3 regions of the Kushneria phosphatilytica genome follow, and region 3 is predicted to be linked to each of the others. Evidence: predicted binding sites of a transcription regulator. Region 3 holds the regulator's gene; each other region holds the start of a gene.
What was found. Region 3 encodes PhoB, which activates phosphate uptake and scavenging genes when phosphate is short. Its sites were predicted from a motif close to TGTCATANNNNTGTCANA; they were not measured.
Positions count from the first base shown of each region.

Region 1: FY550_RS12850 (heavy metal response regulator transcription factor) is a predicted target of PhoB. The motif match lies at 2,116-2,133, and genes of this name have one in related genera.
Region 2: FY550_RS05055 (DUF6482 family protein) is a predicted target of PhoB. The motif match lies at 2,678-2,695, and genes of this name have one in related genera.

Region 1 is NZ_CP043420.1:2,794,156-2,798,392, forward strand. Features, by position in the region: gene FY550_RS12845 (heavy metal sensor histidine kinase) at 1-1,381, opposite strand, end outside; gene FY550_RS12850 (heavy metal response regulator transcription factor) at 1,366-2,049, opposite strand; gene FY550_RS12855 (hypothetical protein) at 2,194-2,817, shown strand; gene FY550_RS12860 (cytochrome b/b6 domain-containing protein) at 2,874-3,524, shown strand; gene FY550_RS12865 (molybdopterin-dependent oxidoreductase) at 3,511-4,237, shown strand, end outside.
Region 2 is NZ_CP043420.1:1,142,078-1,146,314, reverse strand. Features, by position in the region: gene hemH (ferrochelatase) at 1-574, opposite strand, end outside; gene FY550_RS05060 (cryptochrome/photolyase family protein) at 717-2,285, shown strand; gene FY550_RS05055 (DUF6482 family protein) at 2,296-2,598, opposite strand; gene FY550_RS05050 (hypothetical protein) at 3,131-3,424, opposite strand; gene dnaB (replicative DNA helicase) at 3,545-4,237, opposite strand, start outside.
Region 3 is NZ_CP043420.1:3,551,718-3,555,954, forward strand. Features, by position in the region: gene FY550_RS16485 (chorismate--pyruvate lyase family protein) at 1-570, shown strand, start outside; gene ubiA (4-hydroxybenzoate octaprenyltransferase) at 567-1,442, shown strand; gene phoB (phosphate regulon transcriptional regulator PhoB) at 1,544-2,227, shown strand; gene phoR (phosphate regulon sensor histidine kinase PhoR) at 2,263-3,603, shown strand; gene FY550_RS16505 (N-acetylmuramoyl-L-alanine amidase) at 3,662-4,237, opposite strand, start outside.

The DNA.
Region 1 (4,237 bases), 760 kb from region 3:
CTGAGGGGAAACAGAGCATGACCTGCAGACCGTCCGGATGCCGCGCCTCGGCTCGGACGTGGCCCCCATGAAGTTTCATGATGGCGGCGACGATGGCCAGACCAAGACCATTGGAATCTCCTCCACTCTGACGTGAGGCATCGCCCCGATAGAAGCGATCAAACAGCCGCTCGACCTGGGCGGGTTGCAGTCGATGGAGACTGCGATTTTCAACAATCAGGCAACAGTAGCGACGCTCTTTTTCAATACGGATAATGATGTCGCTGGCCGGGCTACCATGGTGCACGGCATTGGCCACCAGATTACTCAGGGCTCGACGCAGCAGCATTGGATCGGCCCGGATATCTCCTTCGACCCTGACCTGAAAGCAGAGTGAGCGCTCTTCGGCGAGATTTTCAAAATACTCCACTACCCGTCTGACTTCTTCCTCGAGTGACAGGCAACGAATCTCGATCACTTCCCGGGCATCGTCAGCACGCGCCAGAAACAGAATGTTCTCGACCAGTCGTGAGATACGCTCAAGCTCGGCCAGATTCGTGACCAGCAGGCTCTGATACTCCTCGACCGACCGGGAGTGGCTCAGCGCCACCTGGTGATGTCCCATCAGCGCATTGACGGGTGTGCGTATCTCATGCGCCAGATCGGCAGAAAACTGGGTCAGGCGCTCATAGCCATCCTCCAGCCGATCCAGCATCCCATTCACCGATTGCGTCAGTCGATCCAGCTCGGCCGGCGTATGTTCAAGCCCCAACCGCTGGGTCAGGGTCGTGGGGCGGATGTCGGCAGCCTGCCGGGCGAGTCGTCTCAATGGGCGCAAGCCCCGCTGCAGCGCCATGTATCCGAACAGCGCCGTCGCCAGGAAGGCCGATAGCACTGCCTCCAGAATCCAGCGACGATAACTCGCCAGCAGGGCCATCTCCTTGTTGAGCAGGTGCCCGATGATCAGTTTGACCGGCTCCCCATCGATACTGACGCGAGCGGCCGCCACTCGCAGAGGCGTCCCATCCGCAGTTCGGCCGGTGCGCAGATCCGAACGGCTCGGTGTACGTCCCTCCGCAATGACATCCAGCTCGGGGATCGACGCCTGGCGCGGATTGATATCAATCAATGGCGCATGGCCGGGACGCTGCAAAAGAAACACATCCTGCTCGTCTCCCAGCATGTTCTGAAACAGCTGCGGCCGGGAACGCAGGTCTTCGAGCCCCAGATCGGTATGCAACAGATTGCGATAACGGATCATTCGGGTCAGCACTCCGTTATCGGCACGCATCAGAATATCGGCTTTCACCGAATGGTAGAGAAATAACCCGGTGGCCCCGACGACAATCAGTGCGATCAGGGCGAAGACCAGTGTCATGCGCAGAATCAGGGAACGTCGCACGTGCGAACCTCGCAGACATAACCGATACCTCGCACGGTATGGATCAGTCTTACCGGCCAGTCATGATCGATCTTGGCGCGCAACCGCTTGACCGCGACATCAACAACATTGGTATCGCTGTCAAAATTCATGTCCCATACCTCAGAGGCGATCAGTGCCCGCGAGAGCACTTCTCCCTCACGACGCAGGAACAGATGCAGCAGTGCGAATTCCTTGTTGGTCAGGGGGATATTGTGCTGCTGCCGGGTCACGCGGCGACGCAGGACATCCATCTCCAGATCGGCCAGATGAAAATGCTCGACTTCGCGTACCACCCCACGACGCAGGATGGTGCGAATACGCAGCAATAATTCGGTAAAGGAGAAGGGTTTGACCAGATAATCATCGGCCCCGAGTTCCAGACCCCGGATACGATCATCAAGCCGATCCCGGGCCGTCAGAAACAATACCGGGACATCCTGCTTGCCGCGCAACACTTCCAGAACCTGCCAGCCATCAATGCCCGGCAGCATGACGTCGAGCACGATCAGGTCGTAATGGTGCTCGAGTGCCATATGCAGGGCATCGACGCCGTTATCGGCTTGATCCACCACATAGCCGGATTCTCCCAGCCCCTTGCTCAGATAGGCACCGGTACTGGCGTCATCTTCGACGATCAGCAGTTTCATGATGACCTCCCCCACTCCTGAAGCTGCCATTGTAGCGACTCCCGAGCCACTGACGGATGACAATTCTGTCATCTGCAAGTCAGCTTCCCGTGCCTGCCGGCGAGCCACAATCGAAGGTGTCCACTCACCCAGGAGAGTTCCTTCATGGTCAATCGTCTTGCCAGTGCCACACTCGGCCTGCTGCTGCTCGGCGGTATCAGCCTGGCGCATGCCGATGCACAAAAGGTCGTCCATCCCATGCGTGGCACCATCAATCAGGTCAGTGCCAAGGCACTCGATATCACTACGGCGCGTGGTGACAAGCACCTGCATGTTCAGCTCACCGACCAGACGAAAGTGGCGGTAGTTACCAACGCTGATTTCAAGGACATCAAACCCGACAGCTATATCGGCTCTGCCGCTATTCCTCAGCCGGATGGCACGCTCAAGGCACTGGAAGTGCATGTCTTTGCGCCCAGCATGAAAGGCACCGGGGAAGGGCATTACGGCTGGGAGAACGCCGATGGATCGATGGGCACCATGACCAATGGTTCGGTCGGCAGCTTCGTCAAATCCAGTGGCCGCACCCTGGTGGTTGACTACAACGGCCAGCAGAAAAAGCTGACCGTTCCCGAGAATGTGCCCATTGTTTCACTGGCCCCGGGAAGCCACAGCGATCTGAAAGCTGGCGAGAAACTGGTGTTGTTCCCCACTGCTGACAGTCAGAACGATGATCTTGTGGCTGATCGCATTTCAGTCGGTCGCGATGGTGTCGCGCCGCCAATGTAATGCGCCCGTGACGGCACCCCGACAAACGGGGTGCCCGGGCTCCCGGAGACAATGACATGAACAATCCGATGTCATTCCCCGGCTATCGGCGGATTCATGCCGGGCCGGTACGCATGACCCATTGGCTCAATGCCGGCTGCATGCTGGGCATGTTCATGAGCGGCTGGGGTATTTACAACGCGTCGCCCCTGTTCGGTTTCACCTTTTCGCACAGCCTGACCCTGGGTGGCTGGCTGGGGGGGAATATCGCCTGGCATCTGGCGATCATGTGGGTGTTGGTCATCAACGGACTGGGTTACATCACCTGGGGGGTACTGAGCCGGCATTTTCGACATGATCTGCTGCCACTCTCACCGCGAGCGGTGATTACCGATCTGCGCGCGGCCCTGACCTTTCGACTGGCCCACCGTCTCGGTCACTACAACGCGGTGCAGAAGCTGCTCTACCTGGGGGTTATCGCACTGTGCGTACTGGTGGTGCTGTCAGGGCTGGCCATCTGGAAGCCGGTACAGTTCCACCCACTGACCGCCCTGCTGGGCGGTTTCGATACGGCGCGTTACGTGCACTTTTTTGCCATGGCCGGCATCGGCCTGTTCATTGCCATCCATCTGGTACTGGTGGCACTGGTCCCCCGCACCCTGTGGCCCATGATCAGCGGCCGCGCGCGCAGCCGTCAGCACGAGGATGATCACCATGAACCATCGTGATTCACGCCGCTCACCGCCATCGCTGGAACCGGCGCAGCAGCGACAGCTGGTCGATGTCCAACGGCGTCTGCTGCTGCGTGGTTCCCTGTCACTGGGCGCGCTGGCAATGCTTTCGGGCTGCAACCTGCAGGATGGCGATAGCGTCGATCGTGTGCTGTGGTCGATGTCTCGCTTCAATGATCGGGTTCAGGCGTGGTTGTTCAGCGGCCAGCGGCTGGCCCCGACCTTCGCTGCCAGCGAGCTCACCGAACCGTTTCCCTTCAATGCCTTTTACCCGCAGTACAACGTGCCGATCGTCGGGGCATCGGACTATCGACTCGAAGTCTCCGGCATGGTGCAGGAGCGCAGGCCCTGGACACTGGACGCCCTACGCGCCCTGCCCCAGCGCGCCCAGATTACCCGACACATCTGCATTGAAGGCTGGAGCGCCATCGGGCAGTGGCGGGGGGTGCCACTGGGCGACTTCCTGAAACGGATCGGTGCCGATACCAGCGCGCGCTACGTCGGCTTTCAGTGCGCCGATCGCTACTACACCAGTATCGACATGGCATCGGCACTTCATCCGCAAACCCTGCTGGCCCTTGAAACAGGGCGCAACCTCGAAGCCCTGCCGGATGAATATGGCTTTCCACTGCGATTGCGCATTCCTACCAAACTCGGTTTCAAGAGTGCCAAGCATGTCACGGCCATCACTGTGACCAATACCTATCCCG
Region 2 (4,237 bases), 1.2 Mb from region 3:
TCTGCCGACCCCGCGCCTCCCAGTGTTCACGCACACTGGCAGCCAGTGCATCGATATAACCCGGCTCTTCATGATAGTCGCGTACCATTCGCAGCTCGGGCAGATGCGGGCAGGGTGCCAGCGCATCCGCCAGCCGATCGAATACGGGCGCAGTCGTGGTACGGGAATACTGGGGATAAAGCGGTAGCACCAGAATGCGTTCCACACCGGCCTTGCGAAAGGTCAGTCCGGCCGCTTCCATGGTCGGGCGCCCATAGGTCATGGCCAGCTCAACCGGGATATCAGCATCGAAATGAGTATCGAGTCGAGCCTTCAATGCCCGTTGCTGACGACGGCCGATAGCCAGCAGCGGTGAGCCTTCCTCTTCCCATACCGAAGCATAGGCCTCGGCCACCTTTTTCGGCCGAGTGCGCAGCACGATACCGTTAAGAATCATCCACCAGACCGGTCGGGACACATCGATGACTCGACGGTCCCAGAGGAACTCTGCCAGATAGCGTCGTACTGCTGCCGGCGTAGGTGCATCTGGCGTGCCCAGATTGGCCAGCAAAACACCGAAGGTAGCCTCCGCCATTGAAAACTCCTGGTCTGTCTCTTTTTTCCGATACAGGGATTCTATCAGCAACTACCCTGTCGACGGGATGAAATGTCGCTATATCTGATATTGAAATGATCATGACCGTCAGATAAATGGACTTCCAAAAGGCCCGGCGTATATGTCACGACCCCTGATTCTGATTCTCGCCGATCAATTGAGCTTCGATCTGCCATTGCTGCGTGATCCGCCGAGCAATGCCGTACTGGCATTGTGTGAGGTCGATGGCGAAGGGCGCTACGTACCGCACCATCCTCAGAAAATCGTGCTTTTGTTTTCCGCCATGCGCCATTTTGCCGAAGCCCTGCGCAATCGCGGCTACCAGGTCCATTACAGTGGTCTGGAGGATGCGGATAACTGCCAGGATCTGCTGGATGAAGCCGAGCGCCTGGCCCGGTTGTATCACTGCAGCGAGATTCATGTCACGCGCCCCGGCGACTGGCGGTTACACGAACGTATCAGCCAGCGCAGGGATCATACCCCACAATGGCACTTGACCGAGGATGATCGTTTCTTCTGCTCACCGGACGAATTTGCTCGCTGGGCAGGTAACCGCCGACAGCTGCGCATGGAACACTTTTATCGGAACATGCGCCGCGAGAGCGGCATCCTGATGGAAAACGATGAACCGGCCGGCGGTCAGTGGAATTTCGACCACGACAATCGTGAAGCGTTACCCAATAAGCTCGATGTACCTGATCCGCCCCGCCACCAGCCGGATGCGACCACCAGGGAGGTCATGGCATTGGTCGAGCGTCACTTCAGTGATCACTTCGGAACGCTCAAGGGGTTCAACTGGGCGGTCACACGACGCCAGGCACTCAGCGATCTACGTCATTTCATCCGCCATCTGCTGATCGATTTCGGTCGCTATCAGGATGCCATCAGCGACCATGAACCCTTTCTGTTTCACTCCCGATTGTCGGCCTCACTCAACACCGGGCTGCTATCGCCAAGAGAAGTCTGCCAAGCTGCCGAACGTGCCTGGCAGGAAGGCCACGCGCCAATCAATGCGGTTGAGGGCTTTATTCGTCAGATTCTCGGGTGGCGCGAATTCGTGCGCGGTGTTTACTGGTCAAGAATGCCGAACTACAAGCGCGAGAATCGGCTCCGGGCCGAGCGAGGGCTGCCCGACTTCTACTGGAGTGGTGATACCAGGATGCGCTGTTTGAATCGCGCCATCACCATGACCCACGATAATGCCTATGCTCATCATATTCAGCGACTGATGGTGACCGGCAATTTCGCCCTGCTCTGCGGCGTCAAACCGGAAGCGTTGTGCGACTGGTATCTGGCAGTCTATGCCGATGCCCATGAATGGGTAGAACTTCCCAATACGCTGGGTATGGTGCTCCATGCCGATGGCGGTTATCTCGGCTCGAAGCCCTACTGCGCTTCAGGCAAGTACATTGATCGCATGTCGGATCACTGCCGTCACTGTCATTACGACGTCAAACAGACCACTGGCGATAACGCCTGCCCCTTCAACAGCCTTTATTGGGATTTCCTCGAGCGGCACGAACGTGAACTGGCGAAAAATCATCGCATGAAGCTGATCTACGGCTCACTACACCGCATGAGCGACGAGCGACGCCGGGCACAGCGTGACAAGGCCCGGCAGATTCTGGAAGAGATTCATTTTGAGCCGGCCTACGGCCAGGGCGATCATCTTGCAGGCTATCGAAGCTGAAACGACAGCTTCAAAAGGTTAGCGGAATACGTGATGTCAGTGGATGATGATAGTTCGGCGGCCGGCCAACTACTTCATCATTGGGCACCTGATGCACCAGCCAGGCCCTGTGTACACCAGCGCGGCGCAGATCATCTTCCGCCGCGTCCAGTGATCGATAGAGCTTCGGCTTGCCACTTCTTCGAAGCAACTGACTATCTCCATCGGTCGGCAAGCACTCGACCTGATAGAGCTGGCTGCCAGTGTGTCGTACCACATGAATTTCCATATCCGCCTGTTCCCTGACGGCCCGCCTGAGTTGCTGCAATTCCATGGCGAGTACTCCTGTTGCTCGGGCCCCTGCCCGGTACATGATTCATATCGGCGATTGCCATATTATCCTGAAGCCCACGGATGACGCTCTGATGACATGAAAGGAGAATCGTACCCTCTGCGGCTACAGGTTCAGCGATGAGCAGCCCACTTCGTGCAGTGTCCTGTGACAGCGCACGGAATGAGTCAGGTGCCGGGCTGACTGTCTTGAAACGTGTCACCCGTCAGCGGCAGGATTAAATTGCCCATACCAGAGAGTGTGGCAACAGACAAAAGCGGTTACCAACTTGTGCGTGCATTAACGCAGGCGTTGGGCGGATATGCCGAGGCACTGCCCCGATTCTTGCAGACTCTTGATGAAGCAACCCTGAGTGAAATCAGCAAAGAGAATTACTGACACAAGATAACGGTATAAAGGAGGGAGTAGAGCGTTTAAACTTCAAAAAGACGGCTGGAGACAAGGAGCACCGGAAGGCACTGACCCGCCAACCGGTCGCCTTTTACCACCGTCGGGCAGGTCAGTCAGCTACCGCTCAGTCACGCTGATAGCTGGAAGGGTCGATGGCAACACCCAGTGAACGCCGATCCACCCAGCGGCCCCCTTTGGTATCCCGATAACGAAACACCACATAGTCTCCCACGGCTACCGGCAGCTCGGACTCTTCGACCTGATAACTGTAGGTTTCGCCATCCACCACGAGGGTATGCCGGTAAAGATCCGGCATGCCCAACCACTCCTTGAACGGGCCTTCGGTTTCAACACTCTCCAGAGTGCCACGCTTCTCTTCACGAGGCTGGCGGCGACGGCCGCGCTTGTATCCTGCCATGGTTGATCACTCCATCGGAAATTCGATTACGACTGCCGCCCTGACCATATCAGTGGCACATCATGCTGGGCGGCAGAATCAGGATTCTGGCCATTTTCAGAAAAGTCGACCTTTCCCGTGCTACTCCTCGTACTGACCGTAGCTCCCCGGGGCGAGATCCTCGAAACGGGTATACTTGCCAATAAAGGCCATATGTACGGTCCCTACCGGGCCGTTACGGTGCTTGCCAATGATCAGTTCGGCCAGTCCCTTGTTATCGGGATTGTCCTTGTTATACACCTCATCGCGATACACGAAGGCGATCACATCAGCATCCTGCTCGATAGCACCCGATTCGCGCAGGTCCGACATCACAGGGCGTTTATTGGGGCGCTGCTCAAGTGAACGATTCAACTGCGAAAGCGCCACCACCGGACAGTTGAACTCCTTCGCCAGCCCCTTGAGCGAGCGAGAAATCTCGGAGATTTCGGCCGTCCGGTTCTCCGACATGCCTGGCACCTGCATCAACTGCAGATAATCGATCATGATCAGGCCGATACCTCCCGCCTCACGCGCCAGACGGCGAGTTCTGGCACGCATCTCGTTGGGCGACAGCGCCGGCGTGTCATCCACGTAGAGTTGCTTGTCCTTGAGCAGGTTGACCGCCGATGTCAGACGCGGCCAGTCTTCGTCCTCGAGCTGACCATTTCGCACTCGGGTCTGGTCGATCCGCCCGAGCGACGACACCATACGCAGCATCAGCGACTCTGCCGGCATCTCCATCGAAAACACCACCACAGCCTTGTCACTGCTGACCACGGCGTGCTCGACCAG
Region 3 (4,237 bases):
TGGCGCCCACTGGCAGTGGCAGCGGTGCAGCTCTCGCCTCACTGGCAGCGCTGGCTGGGCGCCAGGGGGTCATTGACCGCTCGACTGGCAGACCGGGTCAAAGGGCCGATCACGGTAAAAATCCATGCCGAGCACGCGGCTCCCCCGACACTTGATGAGGCGAGAAGACTCGCCTTGCCACAGCGCCGGCTGGCCTGGATTCGTGAAGTGACCCTCGAATATGCCGATGTTCCATTGATTGCCGCGCGCAGTGTCGTACCACTTGGAGAACTCCCCCGCGAAGTGCGTCTGCTGGGTCGCAAGGCGCTGGGACACTGGTTGTTCAGCCATCCTGATGTCACACGCTCCGCCATCGAACTGACGGATCATTCCTTGCAGATCGCCGGACACCAGGGCATCTGGACCCGACGCTCGGTCTTCCGGCATCCCCGTTGTCGATTACTGGTCCAGGAGAGTTTTCTGCCCGCGCTGGCCGATCTCATGCATGACGATTCGGCCGAAATCAGTGAATCCCGGCAGGAATCGCAACGTCATCCACGTCCGCCCGCCCCGATCATGGAGAACGCATGACCGCTCGTACTGCGCTGCAACGTATTCCCGATTTTTTGCGCCTGACACGGCTGGATCGCCCGATCGGCACCTGGCTTCTGATGTGGCCGACCCTTGCAGCGCTCTGGCTGGCGGCCGATGGCCTGCCTCAGCGTACCAATCTGATCATCTTCGTGGCTGGCGTATACGCGATGCGTGCTGCCGGCTGCGTGATCAACGACTACGCCGATCGCAACTTTGACGGTCATGTCAGACGCACCCGCGAGCGTCCGCTGGCGACCGGGCGCATCAGCGAACGCGAGGCACTGACACTGTTTGCTGCACTGATCGCTCTCTCCTTCGTGCTGGTCTGCTTCACCAATCTCTTTACCATTGCCCTGTCACTGGGCGGTGCGGCCCTGGCAGCCACCTATCCGTTCATGAAGCGCTATACCCACTTTCCCCAGGTCGTGCTGGGCGCTGCCTTCGGCTGGGGCATCCCGATGGCCTTCGGGGCCGAACAGCAGACGGTGCCCGCCATCGCCTGGTGGCTGTTTGCCGCCGGACTGGTATGGACTCAGGTCTACGATACCCAATACGCCATGGTGGACCGCGATGACGACCTGAAAATCGGCATCAAATCGACCGCCATCATCTTCGGCCGCTTCGATCTGATGATTCTGGGCGCGCTGCAAACCCTGATGCTGGTACTGCTGGCCGTGGTCGGCGGTCTGGCCGGGCTTAACGGCTTCTACTGGCTGGCACTGGTGGCCATCGCCGCAATCTTTGGCTATCAGCAATGGCTGACCCGGGGACGCACCCGAGAGGGCTGCTTTGCGGCCTTTCTCAACAATCACTGGGTGGGTGTGGTGCTGTTCGCCGGGGTGGTACTGGCGACCTGGCCGACGCCCTGAGGACACCTGCGCTGGACAGCACACCGGCTGTCACAATACTGTCATCGCTCACCGGTTAAATCGTCACCGAGTTGTCACGTTCGTTTGCCGGAGTATGACGCATGTCCCGAACCGTGCTGATCGTCGATGATGAGGCCTCGATTCGCGAAATGATCGCCGTTGCCCTCGAAATGGCAGATTTCCGCATTATCGAGGCCGAGAATGCCCAGCAGGCACACGCCCGGGTGGTGGATGAACATCCCGATCTGATCCTGCTCGACTGGATGCTGCCGGGCACCAGTGGCATCGAGCTGGCCCGCCGGCTCAAACGCGATGAAACCACCCGCGAAGTCCCCATCATCCTGCTCACTGCTCGTAGTGAAGAGGACAACAAGATTCAGGGGCTGGAGAGTGGTGCCGACGATTACATCACCAAACCCTTTTCACCGCGTGAACTCGTCGCCCGGCTCAAGGCCGTCCTGCGGCGTACGACACCACGTGGCGTGGAAGAAACGGTCGAGATCAACGGGCTGGCGCTGGACCCTGCCAGTCACCGGGTCAGTATCAATGGCCAGTCACTTGAGATCGGTCCGACCGAATATCGGCTTTTGCAATTCTTCATGACCCATCAGGAACGTGCCTATACGCGCGCCCAGCTGCTCGATCAGGTGTGGGGCGGTAATGTCTATGTCGAGGAGCGAACGGTTGATGTTCATATCCGTCGACTGCGCAAGGCACTGGGCGATGATCATCAGCAGCTGGTGCAGACGGTGCGAGGCACGGGCTATCGTTTCTCGACTCGTTGAGGGTTTCATCCATCGTTTGATAGCGACGGACACGCGTGCATTACTGGATCAATGAACTCTGGCGACTCGCCTATCTGGTACTCGGTTTCGGCCTGCTGGGCTGGCTGATCGGCTACCCTGGCTGGGGGATCGCGCTGGGACTGGCGGTTCACATGGCCTTTACCCTGCGCCATCTCAGAAAGCTCTATGTCTGGCTGGAAGCGCCGGTCGAACAGTCACCGCCGGCCGGTGAAGGGGTCTGGGGCGATCTGTTTGACCGCCTCTACCGCTATCAGAAGGGCCAGCGCCATATGCAGGGGCGGCTGCGTTCGGTCATCAATCGGGTGCAGGAGTCCAGCGAGGCGATGCGCGAAGGCGTGATCATGCTCGACTCCAGCGGCAATCTGGACTGGTGGAACAGTGCCGCCCAGCGACTGCTCGAGCTTGAACCCCATCATGACCGGGGCCAGCATCTCACCAACTATCTGCGTGATCCCCACTTCATCGAATACTTCCGTGGCAACGACTATCGCGAGCCGTTAACCCTGGCCTCTCCGATCCGCGACAACATGATGCTGGAAGTTCAGATCACCCTGTTCGGCGATAACGAGCGTCTGATCGTGATCCGCGATATCACCCGCCTGCATCGGCTGGAAATGATGCGACGCGATTTTGTCGCCAATGTTTCGCATGAGCTGCGCACGCCCCTGACCGTGCTGGCCGGCTATCTCGAAACCTGGCTTGATCATCGCGACAACCTGCCCGAGCGGCTGGTGCGGGGTCTCACCCAGATGGAGGCCCAGACCGATCGCATGCAGCGCCTGGTCAGCGATCTGCTGACGCTGGCTCGACTGGAGACCGCCGATCGTCATGACAGCGACCGGCCCATCTCGATCGCCGCACTCTGTCACCAGGCCGTCATCGATGGAGAGGCTCTGGCCGGAGGTAGCCACCATTTTCATACCGACATCGAAGATGATCGCTGGTTCTATGGCGATGAGCAGGAGCTGGCCAGCGCACTGTCCAATCTGGTTTATAACGCCGTGCGCTATACGCCCGAGGGCAGCACCATCACGCTACGCTATCAACCCTGGGAAGGCGGTGATGGTGCCCTGTCGGTGATCGATGATGGCGATGGCATAGAACCCCAGCATCTCGATCGTCTGACCGAACGCTTCTATCGCATCGACAAGAGCCGTTCGCTGGCCAGTGGCGGCACCGGTCTGGGGCTGGCTATCGTCAAACACGTGCTGTTTCGACACGACGCTCGGCTCGAGATCGAAAGCACCCCGGGCGATGGTGCCGAATTCCGCTGCATACTACCGGCAGCCCGTCTGAGCCCGGCCACCACCGGCACCGCCCTGTCCGAGCCCTCCAACGCCCGGCTTCGGGACTGAAACGGCAATCCCTTACGATTATCCACAACCGGTTGAGGATCAACCGGCTGTGGATAATTCATGCTTCCAGAAGCGCCATCGCAGTCGCCCGCCCCTGATAGCGTTCAATCAGCGCAAACAGCCTCGCAGCAGTATCGGTATCGATCACTCCCCGGGCTTCGGTAGGACGAAAATGCAACTGAAAGGCCCGGATCACCGGCTGCAGGGCTTGAGCATCATGACTGTCCGGCACGGCATAGCCCCAGGCGGCCAGGGCCCGATGCATCAACGCGCCATCAGGCTGATGCTGTTGAAACCGCTCACGCCAGCGCATCACGGCTGAAGGCCTCGGCCAGGCACCGATACCTGCTTCATGCAATCGTCGCCAGGGAAAGAACGGCCCGGGATCGACCTTGCGTCCTGGTGCGACATCACCATGGGCCAGCACATGAGCCGGATCGATGTGGTAACGCCTGACAATATCCTGTGCCAGCCGAATGACCAGCTCGATCTGATCTTCCGAAAACGGTGACCAGACGCGTCCTGCCGGCGTCTCGTGATAGCCCTCGTTGACGATTTCGATACCGATCGAGGTGTCATTGAGATGGTGGCGATCGCCCCACTGGCTCACCCCGGCATGCCAGGCACGCTGCTT